One region of the Chelatococcus sp. YT9 genome, then DNA from elsewhere that is predicted to be linked to it. Evidence: predicted binding sites of a transcription regulator. Region 1 holds the regulator's gene; the other holds the start of a gene.

Region 1 (7,491 bases):
TTCCCGCTTGAGAGTCCCTATATCAAACGTGTCATGCACTGATACCTGGGCTGTCCATAGCGTCGCGGAATTCGTGTTCCGCCGCATGAGCTTCATACCGTGAAACCAGTTACGATGATCGGAAGACGGGAATGACCGGAAGACGTTTGGCTCCGCTGGATCTCTTGGCCGATCTCGTGGCCTTCGACACCGAGACGCCGAAGTCGAACCTCGCGCTCATCGCCTATGTCGAGGACTATCTCGCAAGCTGGGGGGTACCCTTCGTGCGGCTGCCGAACGCCGACGGCGACAAGGCCGCGTTATTCGCAACGATCGGGCCTTCGAGCGACGGCGGTGTCGTCCTGTCCGGCCATACGGATGTGGTGCCTGTCGCTGGCCAGACATGGACAAGCGATCCCTACCGGTTGCGCGTAGAAGAGGGGCGGGCCTATGGACGCGGTGCCGTCGATATGAAGGGCTTCGTCGCGCTGGCGCTTGCCCATGTGCCGGATTTCATTGCGGCCGATCTCACGCGGCCACTACACCTGTTCCTCTCCTATGACGAGGAGACCACGTGCCTCGGGGTGGTCGACGGCATCAATCGCTTCGGCATCGATCTCCCCCGGCCAGGCGCCGTGATCGTCGGCGAGCCGACCGACCTCACCATCGCGGACGCTCACAAGAGCGTCGTGACTTTCACCACAACCGTGCATGGCAAGGAGGCCCATTCGGCTAAGCCGGAGCTTGGCGCCAGTGCGGTGATGGCAGCTGGCCTCCTCGTGGCCGAGCTCGTGCGGCTGGCGGATGTCTATGCCGAGCGTGGGGACGCTTCCGGGCGCTTTGATCCGCCGTGCTCCACCATCCATGTCGGCACTATCGCGGGCGGCACAGCTCGCAACATCATGGCCAAGGAATGTCATTTCCACTGGGAATTCCGCGGATTGCCCGATCTTGATGGCGGTGAGATTCCGGCCCGGTTCGCAGCCTACGCGGATACGGTGCTTGCGCGCATGCGCCGCACCGCGCCGGAGGCGTCCATCGAGACCGTCTGCCACGCCGACGTCCCCGGATTGCGGCCGCTCCCAGGTTCGCCGGCGGAAGAGCTCGTCAAGGCCGTCACGGGGCGCAACAGCACGCTCACTGTGTCCTACGCGACGGAAGCGGGGCGCTTTCAAAATGCTGGTGTGCCGACGGTGGTTTGCGGCCCGGGTTCCATCAACCGCGCCCACCAGCCCGACGAGTACATCACGTTGGCAGAGCTCGAGGCCGGGGCCGACTTCATGCGCCGGCTCGCGACCAAGCTGAAGGGCTAAGACTGGCGACGTCAAGCGGGCTGGTCAGCGAGTTCCGCCGGTTCGATCTCGTAGTGACGCGAGCAGAATTCACAGGTGATGCCGATACGGCCATTGTCGCCGACCATATCGTCGCGGTCCTGCTGTGAAAAGCTGCGCAGGGTCGCGAGAATGCGAGGACGCGAACAGCGGCACTCCTCGTGTACCGGCTGGCCCTCGAAGACCCGCACGCCACGCTCGTGGAACAGCCGCAACAGCAACCGCTCGCTCTGCAACGCCGGATCGATCAATTCGTGATCTTCGGTCGTGTCGGCGAGAAGCTTGGCTTCCATCCAGCCATCGTCCTCGAACGCCTCGGTGAGCCCCACATCATGCCCATCCGGTGCATCACCGGGATGAAGATCGGCCTGTCGCTGGCGGTCGGACGAGGAGGGCAGGAACTGCACCATCAGCCCGCCGGCTCGGTAGCGCATGCCTGAGCCTTCCTCGTCGCTGGTGAAGGCTTCGCCGACGGCGAGCCGCACCCGGGTGGGGATCTGCTCCGACTGGAGGAAATACTGGTGCGCGGCTGCCTCGAGGTCGTCGCCCTCGAGGGCGACCACACCCTGATAGCGCGACATCTCGGACCCCTGGTCGACGGTGAGTGCAAGATGCCCGTTGCCGAGCAGGTCACCGGTTGCCAGGGTCCCTGTCTCGGCCAGACCTGCTAGACGCTCGGCGTCGAAACGCGCGCAGGCCCGCAGCCGGTCCGGCGCGTCGAAATCGACGACTAACATGTCGATGACGCCGTCGGTGCGCGTCTGCAACTGAAAGCGGCCATCGAACTTCAGGGCAGAGCCGAGAAGAGCCGTCAACGCGGTCGCCTCGCCGAGAACGCGAGCCACGGCCGGCGGATAGGCGTGGCGACGCAGAATGGTATCGAGCGCCGGGCCGAGCTTGACCACCCGGCCTCGCACGTCGAGACCCTCGACGGCGAAAGGCAGAACCCGGTCATCCGCGGTTTGAGCACTCACATCAGCCATTATTGAACGGCTCCCATACACCAGGCCAGGATGCCCTTCTGGGCATGCAGGCGGTTTTCTGCCTCATCGAACACAACGGATTGGGGACCATCCATGACTTCGTCGGTCACCTCCTCGCCGCGATGGGCGGGAAGGCAATGCATGAAGATGGCGCCTTCGTTGGCTGCAGCCATAAGTTTGGTGTTGACCTGGTAAGGCTGCAAGAGGTTGTGGCGGAACGTTTCATCCTCATCACCCATCGACACCCAGCAATCGGTGATGATGGCGTCGGCTCCCTTAACCGCAGCGAAGGGGTCGTCCGTCAGCATGATCTCGGCACCCTCGCGCTTGGCCCGCGCGATGAGATCAGCCCGCGGCGCGAGTTCAGGAGGCGTCGCGATATTAATGCTGAAATCGAGCCGGGATGCAGCTTCCACCCACGACGCGAGGACGTTGTTGGCGTCCCCCGTCCAGGCGACGGTGCGCCCCTTGATGGGGCCCTGGTGCTCCTCGAAGGTCAGGAGGTCGGCCATCACCTGGCATGGATGCGACAGCTTCGTGAGCCCGTTTATGACCGGGACCTCGGCGAATTCGGCGAGCTCCAGCATGGCGTCGTGATCCAGGATGCGGATCATGATCGCATCGACATAGCGTGACAGCACGCGTGCCGTGTCGGCGATCGTCTCGCCGCGGCCGAGCTGCATTTCCGCGCCCGTCAGCATCAGAGGCTCGCCGCCAAGCTCACGCATGGCCACGTCGAAGGACACGCGGGTGCGGGTCGACGGCTTGTCGAAAACCATCGCCAGCACCTTCCCGTCGAGGGGGCGGGTCGTCTGGGGCTGGCCCTTGCGGCGCGCCGCCTTCAGGGACGTGCTCGCCGCGAGAACCCGACGCAGCTGATCTCCGGAAAAGTCCGCAAGATCGAGAAAATGCCGAGGCGCGGAGCTGGAGATGATCTTTGGTGCATTCGTCGAGGAGGTCGTCATGGCGCCAACTCCGGTTGGCCTGCATCGGCCTTGGCGTGAGCCTCCGACACAGCCTTGGCGGCGGCTTCGATGCGCGCCAGGGCTTCCGAAATCTCAGCGTCCGTGATCGTCAGGGGCGGGATCAGCCGAACGACATTGCTGCCTGCCGCCACCACCAACGCTTTCTCCGCGCGGGCCGCATTGACAAAGTCGCCGTTCGGCGGCGTGAGCTTCAGGCCGAGCAGCAGACCCTCGCCGCGGATCTCGGTGATGACGTCGGGATAGCGGTCCTTGAGCTCCGCGAGGCGTTGCTTGAACAGCAGGCTCTTGCGGCGTACCTCTTCCAGGAACCCATCCGCGAGTATGACATCGAGAACGGCATTGCCGACGGCCATCGCGAGCGGATTGCCCCCGAAGGTCGTTCCGTGTGTGCCGGCCGTCATGCCCTTTCCGGCCTCGGCCGTCGCGAGGCATGCGCCCATGGGAAAGCCGCCGCCGATGCCCTTGGCGACAGCCATGATGTCGGGCGTGACGCCGGACCACTCGTGGGCAAACAGCTTGCCGGTGCGGCCAACGCCCGTCTGGACCTCGTCCAGGATCAGCAGCAGGCCTTTGTCGTCGCATATCTGGCGCAGACGCTTGAGATCGGCGGTAGGCACCGACCGAACGCCGCCTTCTCCTTGGATCGGCTCGATCAGGATCGCGGCGGTTTCATCGGTGATCGCCGCCTCGAGGGCCTTGAAATCGCCAAATGGTACTTGGTCGAAGCCTTCGACCTTCGGGCCGAAGCCCTCCAGATATTTGGCCTGGCCACCGGCGGCGATGGTCGCGAGTGTCCGACCGTGGAAAGCGCCTTCGAAGGTAATGATGCGGAACCGCTCGGGATGGCCGCTCACCGCGTGATATTTCCGCGCCATCTTGATGGCGCATTCCAGGGCCTCCGCACCGGAGTTTGTGAAGAAGACCGTGTCGGCGAAGGTCGCGTCGACGAGCCGCTGCGCGAGCCTTTCACCGCCGGGGATGCGATAGAGGTTCGACGTGTGCCAAACCTTGGACGCCTGCTCAGTCAAGGCTTCCACGAGATGCGGATGGGCGTGGCCGAGTGCGTTCACGGCGATGCCCGCGCCGAGGTCGAGATATCGTTCGCCTTGTCGCGTCATCAGCCATACGCCCTCTCCCTTTTCGAATTCGATGTCGGGACGCGCATAAGTCGGCAGCAACGGCGAAATCACGATTTCAACCTCCGCAAGAGGAAAGTTTCCAAAAGAACCATGGGCAGACATCACCGATATCGGGCCCGTGTCTCGGAAAATCAAAGTGCCGCCCACGGAGGGGCGGCACTCCATCAATTCTAAAGGTCATGTTTTCCATGTCAATTCAAAGACTGTGATACCTCTCATCAACGTCCGAGCCGCCGCGGACGGGCTGGCCGGATCGGATGGGAAAGGATCTCTGCGCGCCACCTGCAGGATTTGATATGTGCCGGAACCGAAGACGCTTTTCCCCTTGACTCTCGGACGAGGTTCTTGGGGAAAACGGCGGGTGTGGCAGGGGGACTCTTGCCCCCGAGTCGGGGCATATTGTAGTTTCGCCTTCAACGACTACGACATCTCGTGTAGCGGAACTTATCATTCGCGTTCGTTGTCACCATGCAACGGGGTTGGGCTCGTGTGGAGCTGGCCGCGAAAGATAAGGGATTCCATGCACTGCAACTGCTGACGGAGAAGGCGATGACCGACCCGAGCCAATCTTGGAGCGATGAGCGTGTAGAGCTCTTGCGCAAGCTCTGGTCTGATGGCCTCAGCGCCAGTCAGATCGCCGCCGAACTCGGCGGTATCACCCGCAATGCGGTGATCGGCAAGGTGCACCGCCTCGGCCTGTCAGGCCGCGCCAAGAGCACCGCCAATTCCGCTCCCCGTCCCCGCAAACCGGCCCGGCAGCCGGGTGCTGCCGCGCCGGCTCCCGCCGCTTCCGCGCCAGGCCCCGTGCGCACTAGTGCCGCGCTGGCTCCTCAGCCCGTCGCCGAAGCGGCTCCCGTGCTCGTTCGCCTGCCTCAGCCCCGCGAGGAAGTGGTGATCCCTATGTCTGAGAGGGTCACCATCATGGAACTCCGTGAATCCATGTGCCGGTGGCCCATGGGTGATCCAACGACGCCGGAATTCCGCTTCTGCGGCGCCCGGTCCGAGCTGGGTATGCCCTATTGCTCGCACCATTCGCGCATTGCCTATCAGCCCGTCGCCGATCGCAGGCGGGATCGTAAGCGGGCCTGAGGTCTTCGGCTGCCCGGTGACGCGGATAGCTGGCAAACATTCGAGCCCTTGAAAGGCCGCTGCGATGTGATCGCGGCGGCCTTTCTCATTGGGTCGACAGGTATCGATCCGCCAGTTCAGCCAGCCTTCGCGAAGGTCTCGTCAAAGGAATAGCCGGCGCCACGCACCGTGCGGATCGGATCAGGTCGGCGCATGCGGTTGATCGCCTTGCGGAGGCGCCCGACATGCACGTCGACGGTCCGCTCGTCGATGTAGACGTCGTGGCCCCACACCCGGTCGAGCAACTGCTCCCGGGTGAAGACACGGCCCGGGCTCTGCATCAGGAACTCGAGCAGCTTGAATTCCGTCGGCCCGAGATGGAGCTCCCGGCCGCCGCGCTTGACCCGGTGGGTCTCGCGATCGAGTTCGATATCGCCGGCAATGAGTTGCGCCGCAACCTGACCCGGCTTGGCGCGCCGCAGCAGGGCCCGCACGCGCGCCAGGAGTTCCGGCACGGAGAAGGGCTTGACGATATAGTCGTCGGCGCCGGTCGCGAGACCACGCACACGCTCGGTCTCCTCGCCGCGCGCCGTCAACATGATGATCGGCAGCCGCTCGGTCTCCTCGCGCGCGCGGATGCGGCGGCACAGCTCGATGCCGGAGAGCCCTGGCAGCATCCAGTCCAGCAATACGAGGTCCGGCACCGCTTCGCGCAGCCGTATCTCCGCTTCGTCGCCACGGGCGACGCTGTCGACTGTATAGCCCTCGGCCTCGAGGTTATAACGGAGGAGCAGCGTGAGCGGCTCCTCATCCTCGACGATCAGAATACGTGGTCCCATCGAAAGTCCTATGGTTCCACTGTTGTCCTGGCCCCCCGGTTCACAGGATCAGTGGGATCAGTTGCTAGGATCGGTTGGCGCCTTGGTGAAGCTGGAGGTATCCCCCTTCGGGCGGTCGGCAGCCAATGTGACGCCTGTCGCCAGATAATGGACCGTCTCGGCGATGTTGGTGGTGTGATCGCCGATACGCTCGATGTTCTTGGCGAGGAACAGAAGGTGCGTGCAGAACGTGATGTTGCGCGGATCTTCCATCATATAGGTGAGCAACTCGCGGAAGATCGACGTGTACAGCGCATCGATGCGATCATCGCGCTGCCAAACGTCAAGGGCTTGCGCGTCATCTCGCTGCACATAGGCATCGAGCACGTCCTTGAGCTGCTCCTGCACGAGATCGCTCATGTGTTGTACGCCGATCACGAGCTTCTGAGGCTGTGTTTCGCCGCTGATGGCGACGACACGTTTGCTCGTGTTCTTGGCAAGGTCCCCGATGCGCTCGAGATCGGCGGCCACGCGAATGACCGAGATCAGTTCGCGCAGGTCGACCGCCATGGGCTGGCGTCGCGCGATGGTGAGCACGGCGAGTTCTTCGATGTCACGCTGCAACCCGTCGAGGCGGGCATCAGCGGAGATGACGGACTGGGCGAGAGTGCTGTCGCGCTTGACCAGCGCCAGCGTGGAGTCCGTGAGCATCTTCTCGGCGACGCCCCCCATCTCGACGATCCGGGTCCGCAGTTCGTCGAGATCCTCGTCGAAGGATGAGACGATATGTTCAGGCATTGCCTCAGGTCCCCTAGCTTTGGCCATCAGGATCAGCCAAACCGGCCGGTGATGTAGTCCTGCGTACGCTTGTCTTGCGGTGCGGTGAAGATCTTCGAGGTATCGTCGAACTCGATGAGGTCGCCGAGATACATGAAGGCCGTATACTGAGAGACGCGCGCCGCCTGCTGCATGCTGTGCGTCACGATGGCGATAGTATAGTCGCGCTTGAGCTCGTCGATCAGCTCCTCAATCTTGGCCGTCGAGATCGGATCGAGCGCAGAGCACGGCTCGTCGAGCAGGATGACTTCCGGCTTCACCGCGACGGTGCGGGCGATGCACAGGCGCTGCTGCTGGCCGCCGGATAGGCTGAGCCCGCTGGCGTCGAGCTTATCCTTCACCTCTTCCCA
Region 2 (7,491 bases), 820 kb from region 1:
CCTGTGCTGCGGGTGGGCCATCAGGAAGCGCGCTGTGCTGAGCTGCGGATCCTGCCGCGCGAGATCCGCTTCCAGCCGCACGATGAAACGCGCAAGGTCGAGCCCGAGGTTGACCGCGTCCTGCGCCTCGCTGCGCGGCCCACGGCGCGGCTCTTCCGCTGTCGCGGATTTGTACCAGACGTAGCGGGACGAAGCCTCGGAGGTCAGGTCCAACGCGAAGGCCCAGGCATATTCTTCGCGCACGATCTCCAGCAGCCGGCGGACAGGCATCTCCGGCCGCCCGGTCAACTCCTCGTCCAGCACGAGCGTCGCGGCCAGGCTGTTGGCAACATCCGGCACCAGTTCAATGAGGATGGAATGGAGCGTTTCCAGGGCTTCGGGAGCAATCCGTCCTTCGAGGCTCTCGCAGAGGTCGCTCAGGGGTCGCGCCGGCAGAACCTCGCCGGCCTCTGCGCGCGCCTGAAGGCGGCGCAGCGCGTCGCGGACCATGATAAGGTCTTCGGCGATGACTTCGCTCGCCGTCAAAGCCTCATATTCCGCGCGGTCCTCCTGGCGGAAAACGATCGCCTTGTCGACGAGGCGGAGCAGCAGGGCAAGTTCCCGGCCATCGGGCGAGAGCGCCACGCTCTTGGCATGGGCCAACGCCGTCTCGCGAATGCCGATCCAGCGATCGATAAGCCGGGGGTGGTTGTTGACGAACAGCATCAGCCCCAGCGCCGAGCCGTTTCCAACGCCGAGGAAGCGGCGAAGCTCCGGTGCGAGCTCCGGAGCCGACGGATTGGCGAGACGCGCGAGATGATGCACGAGATCCTGCGCGAAGACCCGCATCATATAGGCACACAGCATCTGCGCGGAGAGCGACCACCGCAGCGGGTGGTCCTTCTCATAGGTCAGGAAGGTCTTGGTGCCGAAGGTGCCGTTGCCGTCGAGGCCCGTGTTGCGCATGAGATAACAGCTCTGCGCGAGCGCCGCGACATCCGGCTGGCGGCCCTGCGCCAGGGCCTGCTGCGCCGTGTTGAAGAAGCGGCCGCTGCGGTTCGAGCGGCACCAGATCAGCGTGCCGGGCGTGGCGCGGCCTTCATAGAGCTTGGGGAGCTCCCGTCCGGTGGTCTCGAAATCCTCGACGGACATGTCGCCTTCGACAAGCGCGCCCATCATGTCCCAGGCGCGGCCGATGATCCGGCCCGTGCGCCCTTCCTTCGAGGGCGCGAAGGAATAGACCGGGAAGGAAAAGCGCCACCCTCCGATGTCGATACGGTAGTTGGCAACCCCGCGGCCGGTTGCATCGATATCGAAGCGACGGCACTGAATGGACCATTTTTGCCGAACGGCCTGGCTCATCAGCGCGCGGGAAGCGCTCAACCGTGACGGCTGGAATGCTGCCAGCTTCTCTGGCCGCATGATCCGCGCAGGGTTGCGCATCAAGCTTGCGATGTCGAACGCCGGATCAGCCGGGCGTGTGTCTAGAGCCATCATTCGGCAGCCATTCCCATCAAGCGTGAATTGGCGCGCTCGGCCGCCGCCACGGCAGCACGCGCGCATTTGTCTTTGTCGAAACCAGCCGTCGGGCCGGACACCGAAATGGCGCCGATGCAATGGCCGCGGCTGTCGAACACCGGGCTTGCCACAGCCGAGACCGTGCGTGGCCCGGAAAGAACCGAAACGGAGTAACCCTGCTCCCGCACCTCCCGCATCACTTCATCGGGGGGGAGGTCCACGCCGAGTTCGGCAAGATGCGCCAGCATTTCGGGCTGCGCATAGGCGGCAAGCGCCCGCCCGAGCGCGGTTCGCGCCAGTTCGAGGCGCTTTCCCACGCGGAGGTCGGAGCGCAGAATGCCTTTGGATTCAACACGTTGAACGATGACGGCCTCGCCATCCTCGAGCACGGCAAGCGAAGCTGTTTCTCCGGTCTCAACGACGATCTGCTGCAGAACGTCCGCGAGCCGTGTCCCCAGACTTGCCTGGTCGAGCGCCCGGTTGGCATAGGGCACGATCCGCAGCGACAACCGGTACGTGCCCTCCTCCGTCGCCTCGATCCAGCCCGCTTCGATCAAGGTCACCAGACGCTGATAGACCGCGCCGCGCGCCTCGCCTGTGGCGCGACAGAAATCGACGAGCCGCAAGGGACGATCGGACCGGCCGGCTGCGTCGAGCACAGCGAGTGTCTTCAGCACTGTGGAGAGGGAACGAACCGCCATGGGTGATCTATACAACGTCCAGTGCGTCTTCTAATAGAAGACACGTGCTTTACATAGAATTATATCAGCGCAGAATTTGATCCAGGTCAAGAACGACATCGCCAACTGACGGATCTCTAATCGATAGCGACACCCCAGCCTGGCGATGGGGACAGCCCTATGGAGCTTACGAAAGAGCCTGAACGACTTATATTGTAAGATAACCGCAAAAATATAATTCGAGCAACGAAGCATTCATTAATCTATTGGGGAACTTATTCCTCGAATACGCTTCTCATAAATATCGTAATCGAGAATATATTCATATTAATACATTGAAACAATTAGAAACACATTGAACTTTAAGAAATTTATCGTCACGATAGACGCGGCGCCGGCTTCACGCGAGATGGCCGCTATCAGACGTGGTTACGAGCCGATGCAAAAAAATTTCCGTGAGCCTATCCCAAAAACGAGCACCGCCGCGAAGCGGTTGGACGCGATACGGGCGCTTTGGATCTGGGAGGAGCAGGATGGGACCACGCGTTGAACGCCGGCCGCTAAATCCTTGAAATACTGGCGCTCCCTAGGGGACTCGAACCCCTGTTTTCGCCGTGAGAGGGCGACGTCCTAGACCGCTAGACGAAGGGAGCGTTCAGTGAAGGTCCCTATATAGGGCATCAGCGGACTATTCAAGGGGCTGCGAGCCGAGAAGCGTCACAAAGATTTCGCAATGTGCAAGCCGCGAGGCTCCACAGCCGCTTTCCGTTGTGTCACACTGCTGTCGTCAATGCTCTTAGAGAGAGGAGATAGTCCGATGTCTTTGCAGGCCCATATCATGGAGCTCAAGAGGCGGCATCAGGCCCTCGAGGAGGAGATACAATCGACACTCGCGAGTCCGTCGACCGCCAGCACTCTCAAGGTGGCCGAGCTCAAACGCAAGAAGCTCCAGCTCAAGGATGAGCTAGAGCAATTGCAGCATGGCATGGCGTCGAAGTCTGTACATTAGAGCGGCGGGCACTCAGAAGGAATTGGAGACGCCGCGCTGTCTCTTTGAATGAACATCGGCTTCAACCGAGACGCAGCAATGCACCTTCGGTTCGATGCTCCAGCGTCGCTTCCGAGCCGTTGCATCCAGCGCCGCAACTTCGGCGTTGACGGGATGATGGCTCGACCAGAGGAGGCCTCCCCCTCCTCCATAGTTTGGGCACCGGACACACCAGCCGGTGCTCTTTTATTGTGAGGCGCACGCAGCGCCCCTACCTTCCCAACCGGCCACGGCTCGTACGCCCACAGCTCCAGCTTCAGGAAACGGGAGGCCGTTCCCCGCCCTTGTGCGAACAAAATCGCGGTGGAGCGCTCGGAAAGACGTCGGCATGCTGCCGCCCCCGTTTTCCCTTGGGCTACTTCTCTTTTTGAGGCGCGCCCTCGGGCACGTCGGCGATTTCTCTGACCACGCGCGTTTGCGCCTGAGGCAGCGGCGTCGAGCCATCAATATCCCGCAGAAACATGGTCACCTGCGGGATGGACCCATGATCCGGCAGATCCACATGGCCGCCGCCTGGAAACGACACCAGCCGCTTGGGTCCTGGCGCAAGATTGAAGAGCGCGACGCCCTGCGCGTAGGGAATGATGTGGTCCTTGAGCCCGTGAAGGATAAGGAGCGGCGCGCGCACCTTGCCGATCAACTCATCCGACCGGAACGGGTCACGCATGAGAAGGTTGACCGGCGCCCAAGGATAACGCGCCGCGCCGACCTCGGCTGTCGAGGTATAGGGGGCCTCCAGAACAACCCCCTTCAGAGGGACTTCCGCCGCAAGGCCCACGGCGACCCCGGTGCCGAGCGATTCGCCATAGGCGACGAGGCGCTCCGCGCCGAACCGTTCAGCAGCGGCCTTGTAGGCCGCGCGCGCATCGGATCGCAGCCCCTCCTCCGAGGGACTGCCTGTGGAGCCGCCATAGCCGCGGTAGCTGACGATGAATAGTCCTTCGCCGTCCTCGCTCAACGCTTTGTAGCGGTCGAGCCGGCCCGGGCGCGCGAGATTGCCACTCTGCCCATGGAAATAGAGAAGGACAGGCTTGCCCTCCTGTGGTGGCAAAACCCAGGCGACCAGGGTTTCGCCGTCCTCGGTGCGGATGGTCGTCTCTGTCAGGCCGGAGATACCCGCAACCGCCGGATCTGTCCGCGTCGCATCAAGCGGAAAAAGATAATGCCGCTGCTGGCTGTAGAGAGCGCCGACCGCCGCAAGATACGCAAAGGCGATCGCGCCTACCACCAGCACGAGAAGGCGTCGCCAATTGCGGCGGACGCGGGGTGGCGCTTCTGGCGGGCGCGGCGGCAACCCGGGAAAAGTGCCCTCCGGCGGTGCAGGAGGAAGACCGGGAGGCGGCGAAGGCGGCAGCACCGGTGGATGCTTAGCGTCCGACAGGTCGATCTCCCTTTGTCTCGATGATCGGCCCATCAATGCCAAGCCGGTAACATTGCACCGGGCGCGATCATGGATACAGCGTGCGGCAAGTCACAGCGACTTGAGGATATTCTCCACCATCTTCTTGGCATCACCAAACAGCATCATGGTGTTGTCCTTGAAGAACAGCTCGTTCTCCACGCCCGCGTAGCCGGAACCCATGCCGCGCTTGATGAAGAGGACCGTCTTGGCCTTCTCGACATCAAGGATCGGCATGCCGAAGATCGGGGAGGCCGGATCGGTCTTGGCAGCTGGATTGGTCACGTCATTCGCGCCGATGACGAAGGCGACGTCGGCCTGCGCGAATTCCGAGTTGATGTCTTCCAGCTCGAAGACCTCGTCATAGGGCACGTTGGCCTCGGCCAGGAGCACGTTCATATGGCCGGGCATGCGACCCGCGACCGGATGAATCGCGTATTTGACCTCGACACCCTCTTCCTTGAGCTTGTCGGCCATTTCGCGCAGCGCGTGCTGGGCCTGGGCGACGGCCATGCCATAGCCGGGCACAATGATGACCTTTGCGGCATTCTTCATCAGGAAGGCAGCGTCATCGGCTGAACCCTGCTTGACAGGTCGCGTCTCCACGGCGCCGCCGCCGGCCGCCGCGCTGTCGCCACCGAAGCCGCCCAGAATGACCGAGATGAAAGAGCGGTTCATGCCCTTACACATGATGTAGGACAGGATCGCGCCGGAAGAGCCGACGAGGGCGCCGGTGATGATCAGCGCCAGATTGCCGAGCGTGAAGCCGATCCCGGCGGCCGCCCATCCCGAATAGGAGTTGAGCATCGACACGACGACCGGCATGTCAGCGCCGCCAATGGGGATGATCAGCGTGACGCCGAGCACGAACGAGACCAGCGCGATCAGCCAGAAGACCACATGGCTCTCGGTGGCGACAAACACGGCAATCAGGACAACGAGGAGCACGCCGAGCGCGATATTGAGCAAATGGCGCTGCGGCAGCAGGATCGGCTTGCCGGACATACGGCCGTCAAGCTTCAGGAAGGCGATGACCGAACCTGTGAATGTAATCGCGCCGATCGCCACGCCAAGCGACATCTCGACGAGGCTGCCACCATGGATGGTCCCGACGGCACCAAGGCCGAAAGCCTCCGGCGCATAGAGCGCACCGGCGGCGACGAACACCGCGGCGAGGCCGACTCCCGAGTGGAAAGCCGCGACGAGCTGCGGCATCGCGGTCATCGGCACGCGCTTGGCAATGACGGCGCCGATGCCGCCACCGATGGCCATGCCCAGAATGATGATCAGCCAGCTCAGCACATCCGCCGGCGGATGGAACACGATGGTCGTGAGGATCGCGATCCCCATGCCGATCATGCCGTAAAGATTGCCCTGGCGAGATGTTGCCGGCGATGACAGGCCGCGCAAGGCCAGAATGAAGAGGACGCCGGCGACGAGATAAAGCAGCGCAGACAGATTGGCGGCCATGTCCCTCAGCCCTTCTTCTTGTACATGGCGAGCATGCGCTGGGTCACCAGGAAGCCACCAAAGATATTGATGGAAGCGAGGATCAGGGCGATGAAGCCGAAGACCTTCGCCCACCAGGGCCCGGCGCCCAGGTCAGGAGCCGCGGAAACGCCGACGGCGAGCAGAGCCCCCACCACGATCACCGACGAGATGGCGTTGGTGACCGACATCAGCGGTGTATGCAGCGCAGGGGTGACCGACCACACCACGTAGTAGCCCACGAAGACCGCGAGCACGAAGATCGCCAGGCGGAAGACCGTCGGGTCGACCGCTCCGCCCGTGGCCACATGGGCCACATTGCCCACCATGTCAGCGGCATAATCGGCATAGGTCTGCGCCGCCTCAGCCGCCTGCCGGGCCGCGTCAGCTGCCGCACGGGCGCGTTCGAGCGCTTCCTCCGGCGTAAGATTGGCCATCGCTCGCACTCCCTCGTTGATACCGGTGTGGTTCTGGGGTCAGGGAAATCGGGAAGAAGGTCGGTCCGTTGTCTTCAGGCTTTCGCCAGGAAGGCTGGATGAACGATGGCGCCGTCCCGCGTCAGGGCTGTCGCCTTGACGAGTTCGTCGTCCCAGTTCACGGCCAGAGCCTTCGATGCTTTGTCGATCAGGGTCTCGACAAAGGCATAGAGGTTCTTGGCATAGAGGCTCGATGCCGTCGCGGCGAGGCGGCCGGGCACATTGAGATGCCCGACGATCTTCACGCCGTTGGCCGTCACGACCACTTCGCCGGGAACCGCGCCCTCGACATTGCCGCCGCGCTCGACTGCCAGGTCGACGATCACCGAACCCGGCCGCATCGAAGCCACCATGGCGGCCGTGATCAGCTTCGGCGCGGGGCGACCGGGGATCAACGCCGTCGTGATGACGATGTCCTGCTTGGAGATATGGCTCGCGGTGAGTTCGGCCTGCTTGGCCTGATATTCGGCGGACATCTGCTTCGCATAGCCGCCGGCCGTCTCGGCCGCCTTGAACTCCTCGTCCTCGACGGCGATGAACTTGGCGCCAAGCGAGGCCACCTGCTCCTTGGCTGCGGGACGCACGTCGGTCGCGGAAACGACCGCGCCCAGGCGCCGCGCGGTTGCGATGGCTTGAAGGCCGGCGACCCCCGCGCCCATGACGAAGGCGCGCGCCGCAGGAACGGTGCCGGCGGCCGTCATCATCATCGGCAAGGCGCGTCCATATTCAGCGGCCGCGTCGATGACCGCGCGGTAGCCCGCGAGATTGGCCTGCGACGACAGAACGTCCATTACCTGCGCGCGGGTGATGCGCGGCATGAATTCCATGGAGAAGGCCGAAATGCCGGCATCCGCCCAGCTCTTCACGGCAGCATCGTCACCGTAGGGATCGAGCACCGCGATC

What was found. The regulator PhoB, encoded in region 1, activates phosphate uptake and scavenging genes when phosphate is short. The targets are predictions, from matches to a motif close to TGTCATNNANCTGTCAT.
Region 2: a site for PhoB is predicted at 2,949-2,965, ahead of KIO76_RS05255 (YdcH family protein). Genes of this name have one in related genera too.

The regions. Positions count from the first base shown of each region.
Region 1 covers NZ_JAHBRW010000001.1:1,963,016-1,970,506, forward strand. The annotation lists gene apaG (Co2+/Mg2+ efflux facilitator ApaG/CorD) at 1-42, shown strand, start outside; gene argE (acetylornithine deacetylase) at 132-1,292, shown strand; gene KIO76_RS08830 (Hsp33 family molecular chaperone) at 1,304-2,293, opposite strand; gene argF (ornithine carbamoyltransferase) at 2,293-3,258, opposite strand; gene KIO76_RS08840 (aspartate aminotransferase family protein) at 3,255-4,520, opposite strand; gene KIO76_RS08845 (GcrA family cell cycle regulator) at 4,968-5,507, shown strand; gene phoB (phosphate regulon transcriptional regulator PhoB) at 5,624-6,325, opposite strand; gene phoU (phosphate signaling complex protein PhoU) at 6,383-7,102, opposite strand; gene pstB (phosphate ABC transporter ATP-binding protein PstB) at 7,135-7,491, opposite strand, start outside.
Region 2 covers NZ_JAHBRW010000001.1:1,147,742-1,155,232, forward strand. The annotation lists gene KIO76_RS05240 (hypothetical protein) at 1-1,476, opposite strand, end outside; gene KIO76_RS05245 (IclR family transcriptional regulator) at 1,473-2,198, opposite strand; tRNA gene KIO76_RS05250 (tRNA-Glu) at 2,755-2,830, opposite strand; gene KIO76_RS05255 (YdcH family protein) at 2,995-3,186, shown strand; gene KIO76_RS05260 (alpha/beta hydrolase) at 3,581-4,459, opposite strand; gene KIO76_RS05265 (NAD(P)(+) transhydrogenase (Re/Si-specific) subunit beta) at 4,697-6,094, opposite strand; gene KIO76_RS05270 (proton-translocating transhydrogenase family protein) at 6,100-6,549, opposite strand; gene KIO76_RS05275 (Re/Si-specific NAD(P)(+) transhydrogenase subunit alpha) at 6,624-7,491, opposite strand, start outside.